One region of the Paenibacillus sp. P4_E11 genome, then DNA from elsewhere that is predicted to be linked to it. Evidence: riboswitches for the same ligand, from Rfam matches in the RefSeq annotation. Region 1 holds a riboswitch; each other region holds the start of a gene.
The links. Region 1 has a riboswitch for cyclic di-GMP ahead of AC1DWB_RS01070 (fibronectin type III domain-containing protein). Riboswitches for the same ligand answer to the same signal wherever they lie in the genome.

Region 1 (7,494 bases):
CAGCTCTGTCCAATCGCCTGGCCCTCCGGCATTCACGGCACGGATTCTGTAGCTGTGCTGCGTGAAAGGCGTAAGCCCGCTGTGGAGATAGACCGTATTCAATCCATTAGGCAGAACTTGGCCGTCCACTTCAATCTCATAGCTAAGCGTTCCTACGACCGCGTCCCACGTTACAAGGATTTCCGTGCTGCTCGGCACGGTTAATTGCACATTCGACGGCACCGTCAGTAAGGTCCTGACCTGAATCAAGCTGCTCCAGTGTCCGGCTGTCGAAACGTTCCTCGCCCGGACTCTGTAGCTGTGTTCGGAACCGGCTATCAGCCCGGAATGGGTATACGAAGTAATGAGACCGTTACCGACCACGGCACCGTCGATTTCCAAGTCATAGCTCGAAGCCCCTGCCGATGGCGCCCACGATACCGTGATCGATGAACTGGAAGCAACCCCAGCCAATTGCGCAGGTGTAGTTGGTAGTGAGACGATCCTAACCGCGCGGCTCCACTCGCTGTTGCCGTCTGCATTGCTCGCTCTCACCCTGTACGTATGGGATGAACTAGGCTGAACAGCCGCGTGTGTATAACGGGCCGTAGCAAGATTCGAAACCACGATACCGTTAATTTCAAGGTCGTAACCAATGGAACCGGATACTGGATCCCACTCTACAGAAATGGAAGTGTCATAAGCCGTGCCACGGAGATTGGCCGGAACGCCCGGCAGCGCCGTCTTGACGATCAGCTCGCTCCACTTGCCCGATCCGCTCGAGTTTTTGGCCCTTACACGGTATGTGTGCTGCGTATTCGGATTGATCCCAGCATCCACATAGCGAGTCGAGGCTCCATTGTCGATAATCGTATCGTAGGCCTGAATCTCATAACCTGTCGCGCCAGTTACCGGGTCCCACTCTAGTGTTACTGAGTTAGATGTGGATGCAACCTGGATCGATTGCGGGATGGCAGGAAGCGTCCAATACCGGAGTACGGGCGACCACTCGCCGATCATATCGTCGAAATGCCCCTTCAACTGATACGTATGTTCGGTACCCGGAGCTAGATCCGTATGCTCGTAGACCGTGGTAGCGGGCAGTGTAAATGCTGTACCGTCCACTACGATGTCATAGCCATTGGCATTGGTAATGGGCCAGTTGAGCGTAATGCCGGTCTCTGTCGCTGTCGGCTGAATAACGGTCGAGATCGGATAAAGCTGGCTATGAGGAACCCGTTCCCGGAGCTGAGCTGCGCTGGTCCAATATAGATTCGCTTTCTTCCCTCCCGTGTTGCTGGAGTATTCCAGCCGAATGTCATAGCGCTTGCCCGCTTCTAGAACGATCGACCTGCTGGCGGTATTCGCATATTGCGCCCATGCATCTATCAGGAGCTCGTTGTTCACCCACAGCCTGACCCCGCCGGCAGCATCTAGGTCGAACACGTAGGCCTCGGAATAGCGAGGTTCGATCTGACCCGTCCATCGCACGGAGAACTGATTGCTCGCGATGCCTACCGGAGTCAGAATCGTGCTGGGCTGCAGCTGTACCATACTGTCGAGCCGGATCGAGGAAGGACCCGACAAATTCGTTCCGTTAAAATATTCGGCTTTCAGCCCATGCAGCGTATATTTGAGCAAGGTTTCGCCTTGTCCTCCGAATCCTGTAGCGATGAACGGCTTTTGATTGGCCGTCATGTTGCCGCCTACGGCAAATACTCCGCCTGTTCGAATCGTAAGATTGTTATTCACACTGACATCGCCACGGATGAAAAAGTCTCCGCGCGTCACGGTTAGATTCGCTGTTTGATTATTCGAAATGAGCTCGCCTAGAGCCAATTCCTCCTGGGCGTTCATCACCGCACTCGTATTGATGTGCATCGTATCCTCGATGAGAATTCGCTTTGCCTGCACAGAGGGCGATCCGTTGTTGAACTTCAAGGAGCCGGCATACAACTGATTGGCCAGGTGAAGACTGGAATTGTCTTTCAAATGTAGGGCCCCCGTAACCCACAAATGTCCGTACCCATCCTGTCCGCCGGGGGCATATGCATTCAAGATCAAATCCGCATTCGCGTTCACATTACCATCTACGATGAGAATCCCATAAACATCGATCGTAGCGTTCCGATTCACATTCAACCCGCTCACCATCACGACAACCGGTTGAGTGGGACTGCCGAATACAACGCTGGCGTCCACGTTCAGGTGGCCGGTCTTCACTATGACCGGAGAACGATGGCTGCCTATTATTTTTTGGCGGATCTCGGACGCATCGCAATGCGAACAATCTTCGGCTGCAAGTTCGTACTCGGTGAGAGATTGCTTCACGCTTTGAATTTGCTCGTTCATGTACCGATCGATCTCCGGTTGAAGTCCGTCCAGATGCATGAAGGCCGGAGCGTTGTGTTCGTTGATCATATTGCCGGAAATCAGTACTTTGTTCCCTGCTATCGTTCGGGGCTCCGGTGGAGGTGCAATCTGAGGCGTTGTTGAATCAACCGGAGCATAAGTCATTCTTGTTACAGGCACAGGTGTAGGAATAGGAGCTGGTGCAGACGTCAGTTGGATAATCTCAATATAATTAAGAGCCGTCCCGACTTGCTCCGCCGCTCCGCCTTCACCTAACGTCAACTTTCCATCTGTCACTTGGACGGTCTTGGTCTGTACGGCATGCTGTCCCGCAGGCAGTAAGGCAGCGTTCCATACGTTCATCCCTTCTATGAACAGCGTATTGGTGCTGGCATACACCGCATCCCCTACACTTACCGTTACGTTATAAGACCCACTCGGCAGGTCCATCTCCCATATGCCGCCGGTATGCATACGAACAAACGAATCGACCTCTGGTGCTTGATAAGTGCTACGACTGACGGTTGCGTCAGTATGGTCGAGATTCCATCCATAGCGGAGCCCATCGTGGTCACGGTGCAGTTCACCCGAATCGGCTATGTATCCGGCCGGAATACTAGAGGCTGCAGGCTGAAACTTTACTTTGACGGATACCGTTGCGGATTGCGCTAAGGCCTTAGGCACCACGATCATGAAGCTGGAAAAAACGGCTTGAATCAGCATAAGAACACACACGAATACTCCAATTCTCTTGATTGCAAGTGACATTCCTAGTTCCCCCTATTTCACTTTATATGGTTTTATTTTTAAAAAAATGAAAATATTAACTTATGTAAACGCAAAAAAACCAAGGTTCACGGGCAACCCGGCCGCCGTATCTGCAATCAACGATCTGTGAGGTCGTTGACCTATGATTTAGGCCCGTGGCTTTGCGTCCCCGCCTTTCGACGGGTTTGCCTTTTCAGTTAACTTGGTTCTATCATCCTACATCTGTGGTTCTTCTATCACTATATTAGTCTATCATTGGTAATAAAATCCTGCAAGACTAGTAAAATGTGAATTTCGACACATTTCGATAAGAGTCTAAAGTCCCTCTACTGTCAGCGCTCACGCATTTTGTCGGTGAAAGAATCACCGTCAACGGGGCTTTTCGCTCGCCTCATCCAATCTCCAGGATAAGTTAATCGGGGTCTACCTTGCCGTATACAATGAATTTGATCCGTTCTTCACTCAGCCCGAACAGCTCCGACAATCGTGATATTTCAAGGCCGCTTCTATATTGCAAGACGATCTCCAGATTCCGCTGCTCCAGCTCTTCTCGCAAACCACTCTCCGTCCCCCACGATTTACGCTCTACACTCGGTACATACACGTGAACGCCTTGGACGTACTTCTGAATTTCCTTAACGAGACTTTCTGAGTGAGCCGTTCTCAACATATGCCTCATACCAGCAGCACTTTGCCTGGCCGTCCCTTCTGTTCCGCCGCAACAATAGCCTGCCTGAAATGATGCAACTCAAAGCGCTCCCGAACTGCCGGCAGACGAAGCTGATTGCCCCGAATCAAGCGGAAGAGCGTCTGGAACGTCTCCTGCCACCTCGCCACCGTAACGCCCTGCATCCAATGCCGGAGATGAAACAGCCGAATGATAACCCCCGTGTCACGCACATGTTCGGATAAGTTAACCGGTTCACCGGACAACAGACCGATGCTGAGCACCGTTCCTCCCGAGCGGGTGCACCCAAGCAGCTCCAGGCTGCTCGCCCCGCCTACGCTGTCAATTGCCGCCGCTGCTCCTCTTCCAGCGGTGACATCCATCACACGCTCCCGAACGGAAGCGTCTGACGAGTTGATGACATGTTGCGAGCCTAGCTCAAGAAGCTCAGCGGTATGCGAATCATCCCGTGTCACTGAGATTAGACGGAAGCCGAATACAATAGACAACTGTGCCAGTATGCGACCGATGGCCGAGCCGCCGGCGTTCACAATCACCCAGTCGCCCGGCTGCAGGTGCAGAATATCCGTGCAGAGTAGCAGCGCAGTAACAGGGTTAATGAACAGCTGGCTGGCCGTCTCATCATCCAGCCAATCGGGAACCGGAACGGCCCAGTCGGCAGGCGTGATGCATTGTTGCTGCCATGTTCCCTCGCCGCGCAGAGGAAGGACCCGTTGGCCAAGCAAGGAAGGGGACACATGCGCACCAACGTCTTCCACGATGCCCACCCCCTCATAGCCCGGAATGCAAGGCAACCCAATCCGATGGGCATAAGACCCGCGAATCGGAATCAAGTCGGACGGATTGATCGGCCGTGCCTTCATTCGCACCAGCAGCTCCCCTACACCTAGAGGCGGGATATCCCGGCTTACGCAGCTTACTACCTCGAGCGGATCGCCGAAGCGGCTGAAGATCAAGCTAATGGATCTCATACTCTTTCCTCTCCCCTTCTCTCATCGGTTACCAACTTAGTAGTGGCAGATGCCTTGGCCGCCGCCCAGAAGATCGAAGCCACACAGACCGGTACCCAGCCTACAAGAACATATTTCAACGCAGTGGATATATCTGTCCAGTCTGCTAAGAACCCTATAACCGAGAACGTGATCATCATACCGGTAGAAATGAGCATGCTGAACACCGACAACATCGTAGCCCTGATGGAGGAGGGCAGCAGCTCGTTCAAATACGCTTCCAGCAAAGGCTCAAGGTAGCTGATCACAATGGCCATCAGGAAGTACGAGGTAATTACGTTCCCGGCACCCGAAGAGCCCGCGAACAAGATGAGGAATACGATAAACCCGACACCTGCGAACCAGATCGACCCCCGCTTGCCAAGCCAGCGTTCCCCCAGGAATGCAACAGCAGCAATACCTGCAGAGACCCAGGTTTCGAACCCATTCAGCAATCCGATCACTTTATTATTCAGACCAGCATGCTGGAACACCACTTGACTATAAAACGCAATCGACCATGACATCGAATACAAGATCGCCCCATACAGGCATAGCGCAAGAAAGGCTGTGTTCATTCGTCCGAACTCATATCCTTTCCTCAACTGCTTGAAGAACGAATACTTCTCTTCAGCAGTCGCGCCTTCCGAGGAGTCAGACACGCTCGGCTCTGTCAGTAGCCACACCACGCCGAGGGTTAAGAGACTCAAGAGTGCTTTTCCCGCATACACCCATGCCCAGTCGATATCGGATACGGCTCCGCCCACCATGCCGCTGATCCCTAAGGTAACGAGCACAACAGCCGACAAATGTGAGTTGTAGCGCTTGTACGTCCCTTCCTTGCCGAGCAGTTGCAGCGTCTCATAGATCATCGCGCTGGCAGCCCCCGATTGGAAGGTGCCTACCAACCCTCCGAGCATGAACCCCACAACGAGGATCGACCAATGGCCTCCCCACAGCAGCAAGAGCGATGAGACAATCCCACCCACCTCCGCGAGCAATAAGCTAACCCGTTTCCCATAGCGATCCGCCACATAACCTGTAGGCACCTCGAACAGGAATATCGTCAGATGGTACGCCGATTCGATCAAGGCTATCTCCGACAACGAGAACCCTTTCGACAGCAGGAACAGCATCCATATAGCGCGATCTAATATAAACGAGCTTAGAAATTTATATACATAAAATAATGGCAAATTGGCTGCCAGCTTGCTCCGGTTCACAGTCCTCATCCTTTTCATTCCATAATAAAAAGCCATGGAGCAGCACTCCATAGCTTCTAGGATGAGAGGTTCCGGGCTGTCGCCCTACATACTCCGTCCGACAGGCTTAAGGATGTGCTGATCCGAGTATCCGTCCATAGGCAGACCCGTCCCGTTCAGCACAGTTGTAAATTTAATCGTGCGTACGATTTCCACCAAATACTCGAGCTCTTTGCACATCCCTCTCACCTGCCTTCCTTGTATAATCAATTGGATATCATTGTAGCATACTTTTACGAATTGTTCGACTTGTTGTTCGTATTCTTCTCTTTCTTCGATTCTGCGACTTCCGAATCCTGACTGTTGCCAGGCTGTGTCTTCTTGCCGTTGTTATTCGCATTGTCTCGAGACATGACGCACACCCTCCTCCCATTCTTCGTTGCTCCCATTATGTCCTGCTGGCAATTCCAATATTCGATTCGTGAGGAGGAATAAGGAAACGGAATAGGGAGACGCTAAGACAAAAAAATGTAAGGTGATGGCATGCATATTCGAGTTACAGCACTGCTAACTGCAGTTGCTTTCCTATTCGCAATAGGGAGCCCGGTGTCAAGTGCACCGATTAAGAAAGACCGGTATTATTATGAGAAAAAAGGCGAGATCGTATGGGAAGTGAAGACGGACCAGCCCCTGATCGCATTAACGTTCGATGACGGCCCCGATCCGGATCAAACGCCGGGAATATTGGAGTTGCTAAGTCGGTACAATGCCAAATCTACATTTTTCGTTGTGGGGAAGCGGGTGTTGAAATATCCGGAGATTGCGAAACGTACCGTCGCGGAAGGGCATGAGCTGGCCAATCATACGTACAATCATGTATATTTCAAACCTTCGACTCCAGTCGGAGAGATCCAGCGCCAACTGACATTAACGGAAGAAGCCATCGAGAAGGTGACGAATCACAGAAGCGTGTTATTCCGTCCCCCAGGTGGCATGTATAACGATACGCTTGTAAAAGTGGCCAATGACGCCGGGCTTAAGCCAATCTTGTGGTCCTGGCACCAGGACACCCTTGACTGGAAGCTGCCAGGCGTGACCAGAATAACGAATAAAGTGCTGCGCAATGCGAGGAACGGAGACATCGTCCTGTTCCATGATCATGTACACCCGTCGTCGCAAACGAAGCAAGCGCTCGAGGTCATCCTACCTGAACTGCAACGCAGGGGATACCGCTTCGTCACGGTATCCGAGCTTCTGAAGTATGCAGGCACGCAACCGGTCAAGAAGTAAGGGACTATAATCGCTTCAACCCTTTGATCCAATCGGCCATATCTTGAATGAGATCAGCCGGAACGTTCGCCGAGCGGCTATATTCGATTCCCGTAGATGGACCTTCATATTCGGTCAAGAGGTGGTTCAGCTTGGCATACGACTTGTACGTTACATCAGTGCGGTTACTAAGCGTCTTCTTCCATCCTTCGAGTTGGCTCATCGGCACTTGCCAGTCATTCTCCCC
Region 2 (7,494 bases), on a different contig from region 1:
TTCAAGTAATAAGTTAATTAAAGTCCAGAACTTGATTCAAGCCGGCAATAATGCGAGCTGGGTTCGGCAACCAATCTTCCTCGATTTGTGGGAAGCCCATAACCGTATCTGGAGCCGTAATCCGCAGTACAGGAGCTTCCAGATGAAGAATCGCTTTCTCATTAATCTGGGCGATTACTTCTGCAGCTACACCAGCTGACTTCTGCGCTTCCTGTACGACAATAGCACGGTTTGTCTTCTTGATCGACTCTACCAATGTATCAATGTCAAGCGGGCTTAATGTACGCAGGTCAATGACTTCCACTTTCGCACCACGAGACTTCTCAATCTCTTCCGCTGCCTTGAGGGAAGTGTGCACCATTGCGCCATAAGTAATAATGGTTGCGTCCGTACCTTCGCGCACAACATTCGCTTTTCCGATCGGAATCGTGTATTCTCCTTCAGGAACTTCGCCGCGGAATGCACGGTACAACTTGAGGTGTTCCATGAAGAATACAGGATCGTTATCACGGATAGCTGAGATCAACAAACCTTTGGCATCGTAAGGGTTGGACGGACATACCACCTTAATCCCCGGAGTTTGAATCATTAAGCCTTCCAGGCTGTCGCAGTGAAGCTCAGGTGCCTTAACACCGCCACCGAATGGAGTACGGAACGTGATCGGGCTGTTGTACTTGCCGCCAGAACGGAAACGCATCCGTGCCGATTGTGCCACGATGGAGTCCATCATTTCGAACATGAACCCAATGAATTGAATTTCCGCAATTGGACGGAAGCCCATAACGCCAAGACCGATGGCCAACCCGCCAATACCGGACTCTGCGAGCGGCGTATCGAATACGCGTTCTTCGCCGAACTGCTTCTGCAAGCCTTCCGTAGCCCGGAACACCCCGCCGACGTTCCCTACGTCTTCTCCGAAAATCAATACGTTCGGATCACGCTCCAGCTCTACTCTCATCGCGTCCGTAATCGCTTGAATCATCGTCATCTGTGCCATGGCTTACTTTCCCCCCATTGCGGCGATATAGGCCGCCTTCTGCTCTTCCAACTGCTGTGTTGGTGTTTCGAACATGCTGTCAATCAAGCCAGGTATGGTCATCTTCTCCGTGGACTCTGCCTTCTTGATCTGTTCAGCAACGGTTTCTTTCGCTTCTTCCATGACTTTGTTCTCGTCTTCTTCTGTCCAAAGTCCCTTGCTTTCCATATATTTACGGAAACGGCCGATTGGATCTTTCTCCACCCATTCCGCTTCTTCTTCTTTCGTACGGTATTTAGTCGGATCATCTCCGGACATCGAGTGCGGGGAGAATCGGTAAGTAATAGCTTCAATTAGAGTAGGACCTTCGCCATTGCGTCCACGTTCAGCTGCTTCACTGACTGCTTTGTACACCGCGAGCACGTCCATGCCATCCACTTGTACGCTGCGAATTCCGGCGGCAAGACCTTTCTGTGCGATCGTCTTGGCTGCGGATTGCTTCTCGCGTGGAGTGGAGATCGCATAACCATTGTTCTGTACGACAAAAATAACCGGGAGGTTGAATGCACCTGCGAAGTTCATGCCTTCGTAGAAGTCCCCTTGCGATGAGCCGCCGTCTCCGGTATACGTAATCGCTACATTTTTCAACCCGCGCTTCTTGAAGCCCATTGCAATACCGGCAGCTTGAACGATCTGTGCACCGATAATGATTTGCGGCATAAGCACATTCACGTCATCCGGCACTTGCCCGCCATGCTGGTGGCCGCGGGAATACAGGAACGCCTGATACATAGGCAACCCGTGCCATACGATCTGCGGCATATCCCGGTAACCTGGACATACGAAATCTTCCTTCACTAATGCGAACTCGCTGCCGATCATCGCAGCTTCTTGCCCGGATACTGGTGCATAAAAGCCCAGTCGTCCTTGACGGTTCAAGCTTACGGCACGCTGATCCCATACACGGGTAAACACCATGCGGCGCATTAGCTCACGCAATTGTTCGTCGCTTAGTTGGGGAACGGCTTCTTGATCGATTACGGTTCCGTCAGCGGAAAGTATCGTCAACGGTTGAATGTCTTCCATCCTGACTTCGGATAAGGATTTGCTCATGGCGATCACCTCGAACTAGAATTGTTTGCTGCCTGAATTGAAAACTGTTATAGTATATTACATAACCTGTTCCACTAAACTGTGTAATACTGTACCTATGGAACGTGTATTTCTCGATAATATCAAGTATAACAGGGCATACTCATTATATAGTACAGTTTTCAAAAAAGCTAGTGACAACTTTCCCTGCTTGCTTCTTGATTGTTCCTTGATTCCATCCGTTTTCCTGATTTACTTCGGTTATTTTGTGCCAAAATCAACGAAATAACTCCAGGTTACTATTAATTCAGTCCCTAGGCTGGACTTCAGAAGGAGACTTCGCTATGGATCAATCCATTTATTATAAACGCACGATCGTTAAGGAACACATACCCTCTCTGCATCTTCATCAAACACGGGTTGTTCGAATTGCGCTCCCCCCGGGATATAACGAGCTGTTGACTTACCCCGTAATATACTGCCAAGACGGTGAAGATTTTATTAATTTTGGACGGATCGTGACTCAATTGACACGACTTGTGTTAGATGAGGGGTTGGAGCCTGCCATCATCGTCGCAGTAGACGTGGATAAGGCGGTGCGGACTGAAGAATATGCGCCTGAGGGTACGCGGTTCGAAGCCTATTGCCGATTCTTCGTGGAAGAGCTCGTCCCGTTCGTTGAAGACAAGTATCCCGCTCGACCTAACACGCAATCTCGTGTGCTGGCGGGAGACTCGCTCGGCGGGACGGTATCGCTGCACTTGGCGTTGGATTATCCGGCCCTGTTCTCCCGGGTACTTACGTTGTCCGGGGCGTTTCTTCCCAGCACGCAAGATCGGTTGCGCTTGGAAAGCGACTTGTCTTCGCTTGAACTGTACATGCTGATCGGATTGCAGGAGGAAAGTGTGGAGACGAACAGCGGGGTATTCGACTTCTTGGCCGCGAACCGAATCTCGAGACAGCTGTTGGAGGAGCGACATACACGATTGACGTATTTGGAGAAGGATGGCAAGCACATCTGGGGATTTTGGCAGACTGAGCTGCCGGAAGCTCTACATCATTTCTTGGGTTAATTGGGGTAGAGATAGACGGATTTTCCGTCTATCTCCGCGCTTTCCGCCTTGGCTTGGGCGAGTTAGACGCATTTTCCGTCTATCTCATCGTTTTCCGCCTTGGCTTGGGCGAGATGGACGGATTTTCCGTCTATCTCGTGGTTTTCCGCCTTGGCTTGGGTAGAGTTAGACGGGTTTTCCGTCTATCTCATCGTTTTCCGCCTTGGCTGGTGCGAGTTAGACGGGTTTTCCGTCTAACTCACACCAGTCACTGAGGGCAAACCCATCAACTGTCATACCTCAACTTCAAATCCGCCGCCTTCTGCTGAAGCTCGTCCATCGATGGTAGCTGCGGATGTCGAGTCGTCAAGCCCCCCCACTGCTGCAGCGTTTGCTGCAGAGCTAAGGCGAATGTGCGAATCGTGATCCCTTTACCGCTGGCAAGGTTGGCTAGGCTACCCATCGTTCCGGACTGAATTCTCGGGTAAGCCAACCCTGTGTCTGTACCGCCGTCTTCCCCAACCTGATCATACTCATTAGCTCCTGTTACTTCTTGCTTTGCTCCTGTACTAGCTCCTGTTGCTCTTGCCTCCGCTCCCGCATTTCCAGCAGCTCCTGCTCCGTCCTCGTCGATACCTTGAGGATTCTCCTCGCCGGTCGCCATCTCATAGAACATACGCACCATTTGCGCACGACGCTCCGCATGGCCCTCCACAACAACGAAAGCTTGCACGACATAAGCGTGTTGCTGTCTGCGTTGCGAGATGCCGCAGAACTTCCGCCCATCGATAGACAGATCGAAGTCGCCCGGACAATACGAACCTGCTACTTCACCCGCTTCGATATCTACACCGAACCGTTGAAGCGTTTCAGTAATAAGCTGGCGCATCCGCTCGAAGCCAGCCCGAAAGTTCGGCTTGCCCACCGCATTCGGTAAGATAAGCGAGACGTTCAGTACACCAGGATCCAGCGGAACCGCCGCCCCACCAGAGTTGCGAACCCCAACTTGATAGCCTTGAGCGCTAAGCCAGCGAATGCCCAGCTCCGCCATAGGCAGGCGACGGTCGCGCAAGCCCAGCACCAATGCCTTCTCATGACGCCAGACGTGGGCAACAGGAGCTGCGCCTTCACCGACCTTGCGGCACATGAGCTCGTCATAGGCGAACGGGATTAATATGTCACCGACAAGCGTCCTTGCGCTAGTGTCGTGGATATACAAACTATGTTCCTTGTTGTGTTGTTCGGTTTCATCTTCACTTCTGGATGCCATATGTAGTCGTACTCCTTTCTTAACTCCTCCATATTACGTGATTTCTATACAAAAAGAAATCAACTTGAATGAACGCAAAAAAACCTCGATACCCAATAGCTGTAAGGAATACAGCATCCGGTTCGAGATTTTCTAAATAAGGCGGTTTAGATGTTGCCCTGTTTGGGCTTCAAACCGGGGACCCATGCGTCAGTATCATACCCTCGCACTTCCCAGTAGCCAATATGTTCTTTGTCGATCAATTCAATGCTTTGCAACCACTTGACCGACTTATACGCATACATCTTCGGAACAATCAGTCTGACTGGCCCACCGAGATCTTGGGGAATTGGTTTACCATCCAACAATACTGCAACCATTACATCACTCAGTGCAGCCTGAGCCATCGTCAGCGTATCCGTGTACACGCCGTCGCCGGAATAAAATTTGACGAACTTCGCTCTTGACTGAACACCTGCCATCTCCAGCAGCTTAGCTAGCGGAATGCCTTCCCACGTGTTCTTATACACCGACCACCCGGTTACACAGTGAAAGTCGCTTACTTGTACACTGCGATTCAAATCGATGAACTGCTTCCAATCCCAGGATTGTGGTCGATCCACCAAGCCGGATATCGTGAACTTCCAATCATCCGAGGAGAACGCCGGAATCGGCGTTACACTATAGATGCGATATTCGCCTTGACTCCCTCCGCCAAGCGGCACCACGGAGTCAGGAAGAGGCTGCGGAGCCGGGAGCATCCGGTTGCCGTCTTGATTCGGATCGTACTTCGCCAGGTCGATCCCTCCACTACCTCCGCCGAATAGCCATCTGGCGAATTTGGGCCCGATAAGCAGCACCAGCAACCCCACGAAGCTCCAGCGAATGAACGTGCGGCGAGTATACATGACGTCGCGCAGCTTATCCGTGAGTGAGCGGGGAGAAGGTGACCATGTCTTGGCGCTGCCGCTGACATCCGATTCAGAGCTGGCCGAGATGGGCTGACGCGGAGTCTCCCGACGTGCGGCTCCATCTTGTCGATCACGCTGTAGCACTGCACCAGGACGCTTCATCTTCAACCATCTGCTGCGCGTCACGGAGTGGTATATGGCATACGGCACGCCAACCCAAGTGAACAAATCATGTACAACGAGCATCGTGTTCGTCCAAGTCGTTGGAAAATGGCGGAACTGCCACAGAACTATGCCAGATATAATCCACCCCGCGAGCAGCACTAGTACAACACCAAGGTTCCACTGCTGCTCAGGCTTGCCGCGCAGTTGTCGAATGTGCCGGATCATACGCGGCATGTACATGAGGATGATCAGAGCCGACAATACACCAAGCCAGATATGCGCTTGCTTCGTCCACACCCGTACGGCCCCTAGCTCGCCCCTGATTGAAGGAATGAACAGGATGATCCCGGTCACGGCGAGCAGCAGCACTAACCAGGCATTCCATGTGTGCAGCACCGATAGCTTCTTGCCATACGACTTCTTCCTCCACCAGTCCCATAACCTCATTAGACTCCGCTCCTTATCATCAATCGCCTGGTATTCGCCGTCCAACCTTGATATGTGCCGAGTTCAATTATTAATTCCATTGTATAGCAAATAAGAACGTGACGAAAGGCCGTCAAGCGGCAAAATAACCCCACAAAAGTGGAAAGTGACGTGAGGCCTTTGAAGCAAACTCCTATTACTTTGCGGGGGGCCCTAGATTTTACAGCACAAAAAAAGCACTACGCGTGTCCGTCGGCACAGACAAGAGTGGCGCTCTATGTAAGTGGCATTCCCTTCTGAGTCTTAAGCGAATCGACGTGCTGTCTTATTTTGCAGCAAGTGGAACAACGATAGGATCGATTCGTGATGCATGGAGCAGCGAAATGAAATCTTCACTTCCCCTTTCCAATAAAACGTGAACAGACTGTTTTTTTGCCCGATGACAAGTTCCACATCCCAGCAATTATCATTCAGCTTGTACTTGTCCCGGTTAAAAAATAACTTAGGTCCTTCAGACGTGTGATACATACCAAAAAAATCGCCGCCTACCTTGAAATAAAACCCTTGTTCGGCCACACTTGTCTCGCCGTACACAATCCATCATCTCCTTTATCCCTAATTCGTATCGCTAAGCCGTTCGAGGTATGAATAAAAAAACTCCAACCCTCTTTCGGTAGCTGGCTGGCTTGACCCGAAGGCTGTAGCCCCTGTAGCTTTGCGCCGCTGGCTTTCGCCAGGTTTGCCATTATCGAGAATGTTCGAAGTTTGTCGTAATTTCTATAGTTGCTTACCAAGCATAATCTATTGTGCGTCCTTGTACATCGTTCTTTATTCCTATTTTACTACTCAATATGTCACTATTCGTCTTCCATACAGGGAAAAAACCGGGCAGGGACCCGGTTTCCTCGGTGATCGTCCTTCAAGCCGTATTAAATAAAGCAAGAACGAAGGATAATTACCAACAGAATGAATAATACCAATACAATACCAACGCTTGAAAAAGGACTAACTACTCCACAACTTGCACCAACGCCTCCAACGAATCCCATATTCAGTCTCCTCTCTGCCTTACAATATCTGTGGCTGCACCACACTAACTACTGTATGAAGGTAGGGAGGGGAAGGATTGGATATATGCCTGTTTTCCCAAAACAATAAATGGTATTCACCATTCCATGACTTGTATATGTCCATGATAGTTGGTATGGCGTCGTCAGTCTGAGGAAGATCCTGACCCTTCGCTTCCGCCACCGTCTCCTCCGCCACCATCGTTGCTATCGTTGCCACCACTGCTCCCGCCGTCCGACCCGTAGCCGAACCATTCCCCGCTGCTATCTGAACCAGGATCGGATTCATTACCGCTGGCATCATGGCTTTGTTGATCACTAGAGTCGTTATCTATTTCAATGTTGCCTACTATATCGCTGTACGCCCCATCACCAGCCATTGTATCGGTAGATGATTCTGCCGCCCGCTTCTGTTCGTTCAGCATCTCGTTCATCTGCTTCGCGTAATCGGTCGGCTGGAGTACGGAGAACAAGAGCATCGCACCTGCAATCGAAGAGAAGTCCRTACCTCCGAATCCTTCGGTTCTCCCGCTGCTTCCTAATGATTGATTCTGCA
Region 3 (7,494 bases), on a different contig from region 1:
ACCGGAACCCGGCGGCTGGAATCGGATTCAAATCGAGGTCGATGACCTGGGCGGCTTTGTCGAGACCCTGCGTAAAGCAGGCCTACGCTTCCGCAATGATATTGTCACAGGATTTGGCGGTAAGCAGATCTTACTAGATGACCCAGCAGGTAATCCTATCGAACTCTTCGAGCCTCCAAGCAAATGATGGAAAGAACATTATTATAAGCTGATATATATTCAGTTTTCAAAAACAACAAAGAGGAGTAAATAACAAATGAAAATGAAGGTAGTTTCATTCATAATACTTTGTGCATTTCTGCTTGTTCCAACTATTGCCTCTGCTGAAGTGACCAACGGTAATGTCGGATACGGATTAACCCCCGGGCGACTCTGGGCCACGATGGACGCGGTGGTGGGGCTGATCAGCGCGATCCTCGCTGGACTGTCTCTGGCCCGCTCCGCCGGAAGTTTCGGCACCGGCAGCGGGCGACGTGGGGCCATCTTGGCCATGGTGGTGGGGCTGATCGTCATAGCCTACGCTGGGGTGCATGTGACCATATTCCCTGGTGGTCCCGGCACCGGTGACGGGCGAGTCGGGGCCATCTTTGCCATAGTGTTGGGGCTGACTAGCATGATCCTCGCTGGGATAACTCTTGCCCGCTCCCGCCGCACCGGCTGACCCGACCATGGTGCTGGTCATGTGATTAAAACGACCCATGCAAGGTTTCTCATTCATTCGTTTCCGATGTCACAAATCAGAGCCTTACATTGTTATATGTGCAAAACGTAAAAGGAGCTGAGGAATGATGAACGACTTGACATGCATAATCATCGGAGGCGGCCATGCAGGGCTTGCAGCGCTCAAAGCAATACAAGCAACGACCCGGGGCATCGCGAACGGCCGGCGTGCGAAAAGTGATGTTATTCCGGCCGGCCGCGGGCGGGGAAGAGATTATGGTTCCCTGGACGCATTATTGTTCAGATGGAGTCGAATTCGTGCGAGGTACGGTTACGTCCGTGGATAGTGGAGGGAAACAGATTCGATATGAGGATGCGCAAGGAAATGATGCCCGAATTCGTTATGACCTTTTAGTCGTGGCGGTCGGCAGCATCGTTCGGCGACCGGATCCCGATCAGGGCGGCGTCGCCTTGACCGACCCGCAAACCGCGGCAGACATCCGGGAGCGCTGGCGTGCCAATCTGTGGAAGTCTGCCGGCGAGACGAACCCTGAGGAACGAAAGCGACTGATGACAATCGCGGTTGCGGGAGCAGGCATCAGCGGTATGGAGACGTCCGCCGAGCTGGCGCTAGCCATTCGGAAGGAAGCATCGGCGCTAGGGCTGAATTCGTCCGATACCTCCGTCTATTTGCTGAATGCACAGGGGCGGCTGTTCCCGGAAGGGCCTGAGAAAGTTGGACGGAAGTTGGATCAGACGCTCAGCGAATGTGGTGTGACAGTGCTTCACAATCGTAAGGCGATGCGGGAGGAAGCAGGAGCGGTGACGCTCAGCAATGGCGATTGGCCTATGTGTATGGACGTTAGGTCTGATTCCGAATCCGGTCCTTCGCGGTATGGGCTTGCCGCTTACTTCTGATGGCCGGGTACTGGTGGATGAATGTTATCGCGTCCAAGGGATGCCGGGTGTATACAGCATTGGCGACTGTGCGAGAATCGTCGATCCGACGACTGGCAAGGCGGATCAGATGACGTGCAAGGAAGGCGGATTTCAGGCGCTCCAACTGGGGAAAATCGTGATTGCCGATCTGGAGGGCCGTTCCGCGCCGGTTCACAAATCTTTGATGGATGCCTTTGCCATCGGCCTGGGGGAAAATCGCGGATTGATGTGGGCACGCAAATGGGGACTTGATATTATCATAACGGGGAAGCTTGGGTGGAAAATCAAGAAACTGGCATGGGATTTAGCCAGTCAGCTTCGAACGAGACCAAGATTGCAATATTTCGAACGGCCCGGAAAAGGTGATACGGCGAATGGAGAAACTATACGATCAATTTAGAGCACTGCTGTTCACGCTGGCTTATCAGTTGACAGGCTCTGCGGCAGACGCGGAAGATGTGGTGCAGGACGTGTTTTTTAAGGCGTATGACGTTCATCCCGAACGTTTGGAGGAGCCGAAGGCGTATTTGTGCAAAATGGTAACTAATCGCTGCCTCGATCTGCAGAAGTCGGCCCGGAGGAGGAGGGAAGTGTACGTCGGTCCGTGGCTCCCCGAGCCGATTCGGACGCCGGAGGCGGATACGCTCGAGACGACGGTCGTCCGCCGTGATCTACTGTCTTACGCCATGCTTGTTCTGTTGGAGAGGCTGACGCCGACAGAGCGGGCGGTTTTCGTCCTGCGTGAGGCGCTGGGCTTCGAATTGATCTATCGGTGATTATGCCGAGCGAAGGAAGGTATGTTGGATGAAACAGTTTGATGTGGCAATCATTGGTGGAGGCATTGCGGGTTTGGTGGCATCGATTGAGTTGGCCCAAGCAGGTAAGTCCGTTGTCCTTTTCGAGAAGGCCAGCCAACTTGGTGGTCGGGCAATATCTGTCAAGAAAAACGGGGCTATCTTCGATCTTGGCAATCATGCAATAGTCAGGGGAGGGGCAGTGGATGAAATCTTTCAAGATTTAGGTATAAGAATGGAAGGGGGATCTCCTTCGGTAAACGTATCGGTTCTATGGAACAATAAGGTAACCCCTATGCTTAAATTTATTATCTCTCGAAACATAAGCTGGTCAGGTAAGATGGAGTTGTTAAAGTTTTTTACCAAACTTGGAAAAATCGATGCCGATTCAGTGCCGGCTATCAGTCTGCGGAGTTGGATTGAACAAGAACTTCGCGATCCGATGGTTCGTCATATATTTTACGCATTATTCAGGTTACAAACGTACTCACAAGCCCCAGATCACCAATTGGCTGGCCCCGTCATACGTTCTATGGCACGCGCGATGAAAAAGAATAGCATTGTCTATGTGCAGGATGGCTGGCAAACCTTAGTTGATCAGCTTTACGAAAAAGCAGTTCGGGCAGGCGTCTCCATGATGACAGGAACAAACGTTACGGAAATCGAGCATGATGGAGCCGTTCGTAAAATAAAGTTTGCTGACGGCCAAGAGATGGACATCACGCATGTGATTTCCGCCACCCCACCCGTAGTAACCTCCCAGCTCTTAGGAGATGCGGGTTGCAATTCTGTTTTACGTTGGAAAGAACAGGCTCGTGTCATTCAGGCGGCAAGTTTGACTCTTTCTTTGAAGCGGCTTCCAGTACCAAATCGATTTTCCGTTTTGGGTGTTGATCAACCCATATACTTCGTGAATCAATCGAAATTTATTCGATTAAGTGAAGATGGCACTTCGGTGGTACACATTGTTAAATATAATGGTACTGGTGGAACGGATCCAACAGCTGACGAACGACTCCTCGAACAAATATTGGACTTGATCCAACCGGGCTGGCAGAAGGAAGTCGTTGCTAGGCAGTACCTCCCCAACATAGTTGCAGCCTACGACTATATGCACTTAGGCAGGGAAGATCGATTTCCAGGTCCAGCCGTACCCGAAATTGCAGGGTTTTACGTGGCGGGAGATTGGGCCACCCATGGAGAAAATTTGGCAGATGCTGCGGCGGCAAGCGGAAGACGTGCGGCGCGGCGCGTGTTAAAGGATATGGGGGCGGGCCGTAAGGGTGGGCGGGAAACCATATTGGTGTGAGTGACAGGAAGAAAGCGGCAAACTGTCGAAAGGCAGTGACGCAAAGCCACGGATCTTCTCACTGTTCAAGTGATGACCGCCGGGCTACCCAATCTGCCAAACACGGCCTATGGGGTCGTGTTTGGTGTTGGAACTTTCTATAACTATTATACATCTAAAGAGCAGCTGTTTTTGGAAATCTACTATATCCAAGGGAATGAGAACCTCAAGAAATGGCTCATCGAATCGATTGATTTGGATCTTGAACAATACTATTGCCCGTTTTCTTTGATTCGTTGGTCTACACGATACTCATAAAGATGAAATTGACATTCAACATTTCCCTGAAATTATTAACAGAAAGATAACTAGGGATGGGTGGGATGGAAATGAGAATGAGATTTATAGTAATAATCTTGTGTGGTCTGTTCATCTTCCCCCTATTCGGTTCAGCGCGAAGCGATGGTAGTATGCAAGAAGAGCGATCTGGAACTTCAGTTTTCTCCGAAGTGGATGCGTATATTGCTCGTGAAATGAAACGACAACGTCTTCCGGGGCTGGCTCTCGGGATTGTACAGGGGGATCGTATTCTTTACCTTAAGGGATACGGTCAAGCTGATTCATCGGGTCGTCCTGTAACACCTGAAACCCCTTTCGGAATAGGTTCGATCGGCAAGTCGATTACTGCTATGGCCGTTCTGCAACTTGTCGAAGCAGGAAAAATTGACTTAGATGTACCTATACAGCGCTATATCCCCACTAAGTATAACGGTGCAGAGTCCATTACTGTACGTCAGTTACTTAATCAAACAAGCGGGTTCACCCAAATCTCAACATTTAGCAACACGCTGGCAAGTGTCAACGATCGATATCAAAACGCTATAGAGAAAAACGCCTTGTCTTATGCGGAAAAGTTTTTAAAGCAAACCAATCAAACCGAACATCCCTACAGGTATTCGAACGCAAATTATGTACTGCTTGGCTATATTGTGCAACAAGTATCCGGCCAGTCCTATGGCGACTATGTGAAGGAACATATTTTCAGCCCTCTGTCAATGCATAACAGCTTTATGACGCTCGATGAAGCAACTGTTAACGGACTGGCTACGCCCTACCGTCGGATATTGGGGTACAACGCTGCCTATCATGGCCCCTATGTTTATATTGCAGGGGATTCGCCGGCGGGTTACCTCTATTCCAGTGCGAAGGACATGAGCCAATACTTGATTGCCCAAATGAACGGCGGCCGATTTGAAGATGATTCCGTGCTCTCTTCGGAAAGCATACGACTTATGCAGACCGAACCTGTTCCGGGAACGTACGCCATGGGTTGGATGACAGATCACATTAACGGTTTACCGGTTATCGGTCAGCCGGGTGGCTCGATAGGCTTCCAAGCCCAAACTTATATTGTTCCGGAACAAAAACTGGGAGTTATCGTGTTCGCTAACGTACTTGACGCGATCGATGCTGCTTGGCCCAAAACACACGTCATTACGACTACCCACATCGCCTCCGGGGTCATAAACTTACTGAATGAACAACCGATTGGAGGATCTGGTCTAAGCATTTCGCAGAAATACTTGCTCGTAAATGGATTAATATTCATGCTCAGCGCATGGTTATTATACACGACCGCTCGAACTGCGAAGCGCTGTCTTGGGCCGTGGAGTCCTGACAATTCTGGCCATACTAAAATATCTATCAAAGTTATATCAAGAATTGTCCTGGATTTTGCAGGTCTGTTTATTGTCCTGATGTTGAGTATGACTCAAGTTGTGCCGGTATGGCATATTGCAACAATCTTTCAGCCGGATGTAATCCCTTGGCTGAAGATAATGGCTGTACTTATGGCACTGAAGGGAAGCATGGAATTTATTCGGTTGGTTCGGTCGATTTCGCATGAAAAAACATCAAAGTTGAAATGTTGAGAATCGTTCTTTCCTCGTACCGGCCATTACGCTGATCCTGGGCAAGTGGACTTTCTGGCCCGGACACCGCAACTCTGTTTTAGACACTGATTCAACATCTATCGAAAAGCAATCCACATGGCCATCTGTGTGAAACAGGTCGCATGAATGGCGATTTTGGATGTTCCCGCATACGAGTCATGTGGAATGCTATGTGTTGTTGTTAGGAAGTAGTATTTGAAAGGTCACATTAATTTGCCAGCCCAAGCGGTTTCCGCTTGGGCTATTTTTATGTAAGAGATTTGAGTACGTTAATAAAACCTTCATACCTACATAACACAGGTCAAATCATTCATTGTTATAGTATATTGATCTACCAGACTATCAGGAGGCACACAATGAAACGATTTTATCAGAAATGGATAGCATTTATTCTTGCTATCATGATGTTGACGCCGAACACAAGTTGGGTAACGGCAGCAGGTGCAAGTGATTCGATTCCAAGCCTGCTCATTACCGAATTGGTCGTGAATCCGAAAGGTGCAGCACCGGATTTATATGAATTTGTAGAACTTTATAATAATTCAAATGTACCTGTTTCGATGCAGAATTACGCGATGACGAATGTGGCTCCCAATGGAGGGAAGCAAGACTGGACGTTTAGCGATAATAATGTGGTACAGCCCTATCAATCGATCGTTGTGTGGGTTCGTAATATTGCTTCCAATGCCCAGGCACAAAATAGTCTGTTAACGAATACAGACTTCTTAACCTTCTACAATCTTCCAGCCAATACGAATATGACGTCGATTAACTCAAACGGCGGGATGATCAATACCGACACCAGAACCATTACGCTAGTGAATAAAGCAGACAACCGAGACATGGTTAAGGCTAAATATGTCTATACTGCAGCGCCGGGAGCAGCGCTGGATGGGAAAGCGGACATCTTCAAATATCCTGAGGACGGTTCCATCAATATGCAGAATCTCGGCAACGTTGATCCAACTCCGGGTTCCGTCGATCCATCGCAAGTACCACCTATTCCAGCCTCGCCGGGGGGTACTACGGACGTACCGGATCTGCTCATTACCGAGCTCGTGACGAACCCGGCCGGTCCGGCTCCGGACTTGTTTGAGTTTATTGAGCTCTATAATAACTCTGACAATCCCGTTTCACCGACGGGCTACTCGATTACGAGTCTGGCTCTCGACGGTTCGAAGGAAACTTGGCGTTTGACAGAAGATAAGATTATTCAGCCGCATTCCACGTTGATTGTTTGGATCCAGAATGCAACGTCTAATGGAAATTTAACCCTAGTTGATTTCTTGAATTTTTATAAGCTCCAAATGCGCCAAAGCGGTATTGCCATCGTATCGACAAAAGGTGGATTGCCCAACAATGATACCCGAACCCTTATTGTTGCGAACAACAGCGATCAAGAAGTGGTGCGTGCTACATATACGACCACGGAAGGTTCTCCTGACGGAAAAAGTATTGAATACAAATTCCCGGAGGATCGTACCACGGTTATGCAATTGGTTGGACTAGCAGACGTCCCGACGCCGGGTGTAGTAAAGCCTTCCCAAGTTCCGACTGCTCCGGGCTCTGCAACTGTAGATCTCCCGCCCGATATTATTCATACGCCGATTACGAGTACGGAGAAAATGGATTTAACGGTAACGGCCTATGTATACGATGAGAACCTGACTCAAAACGTCACATTGTCCTTTAGTACAAATCCGGATGCGGAGGATCAATATTTTCAAGATATTATCATGCAGCCGACTGCTCTTCAATCGCTTATCTATAAGGCAGTAATTCCACAGTCTGCGCTTCAGAATACGACCGAGTTGGAGTATTACATTACGGCGAAGGATTCACAAAATAAAACATCACGTGT

Region 2: another riboswitch for cyclic di-GMP. It lies ahead of AC1DWB_RS06540 (hypothetical protein); the one in region 1 lies ahead of AC1DWB_RS01070 (fibronectin type III domain-containing protein).
Region 3: another riboswitch for cyclic di-GMP. It lies ahead of AC1DWB_RS27550 (serine hydrolase domain-containing protein); the one in region 1 lies ahead of AC1DWB_RS01070 (fibronectin type III domain-containing protein).

What each region holds. Positions count from the first base shown of each region.
Region 1 is NZ_JBFUIX010000002.1:26,706-34,199, forward strand. It holds gene AC1DWB_RS01070 (fibronectin type III domain-containing protein) at 1-3,099, opposite strand, end outside; cyclic di-GMP riboswitch class I at 3,188-3,299, opposite strand; gene AC1DWB_RS01075 (CD3324 family protein) at 3,512-3,778, opposite strand; gene AC1DWB_RS01080 (zinc-dependent alcohol dehydrogenase family protein) at 3,775-4,758, opposite strand; gene AC1DWB_RS01085 (MFS transporter) at 4,755-5,999, opposite strand; gene AC1DWB_RS01090 (hypothetical protein) at 6,084-6,218, opposite strand; gene AC1DWB_RS01095 (polysaccharide deacetylase family protein) at 6,522-7,268, shown strand; gene AC1DWB_RS01100 (stalk domain-containing protein) at 7,273-7,494, opposite strand, start outside.
Region 2 is NZ_JBFUIX010000010.1:35,905-43,398, reverse strand. It holds gene AC1DWB_RS06565 (alpha-ketoacid dehydrogenase subunit beta) at 14-997, opposite strand; gene pdhA (pyruvate dehydrogenase (acetyl-transferring) E1 component subunit alpha) at 1,001-2,089, opposite strand; gene AC1DWB_RS06555 (alpha/beta hydrolase) at 2,413-3,141, shown strand; gene AC1DWB_RS06550 (lipoate--protein ligase family protein) at 3,407-4,390, opposite strand; gene AC1DWB_RS06545 (molybdopterin-dependent oxidoreductase) at 4,537-5,892, opposite strand; gene AC1DWB_RS06540 (hypothetical protein) at 6,175-6,465, opposite strand; cyclic di-GMP riboswitch class I at 6,541-6,625, opposite strand; gene AC1DWB_RS06535 (YjcZ family sporulation protein) at 6,801-6,920, opposite strand; gene AC1DWB_RS06530 (glycine-rich domain-containing protein) at 7,085-7,494, opposite strand, start outside.
Region 3 is NZ_JBFUIX010000112.1:4,083-11,576, forward strand. It holds gene AC1DWB_RS27520 (VOC family protein) at 1-187, shown strand, start outside; gene AC1DWB_RS27525 (DUF6223 family protein) at 257-661, shown strand; gene AC1DWB_RS27530 (FAD-dependent oxidoreductase) at 826-1,578, shown strand; gene AC1DWB_RS27535 (FAD-dependent oxidoreductase) at 1,496-1,999, shown strand; partial or broken gene AC1DWB_RS27540 (sigma factor) at 1,974-2,360, shown strand; gene AC1DWB_RS27545 (phytoene desaturase family protein) at 2,404-3,702, shown strand; cyclic di-GMP riboswitch class I at 3,709-3,794, shown strand; gene AC1DWB_RS27550 (serine hydrolase domain-containing protein) at 4,065-5,612, shown strand; partial or broken gene AC1DWB_RS27555 (lamin tail domain-containing metallophosphoesterase family protein) at 5,990-7,494, shown strand, end outside.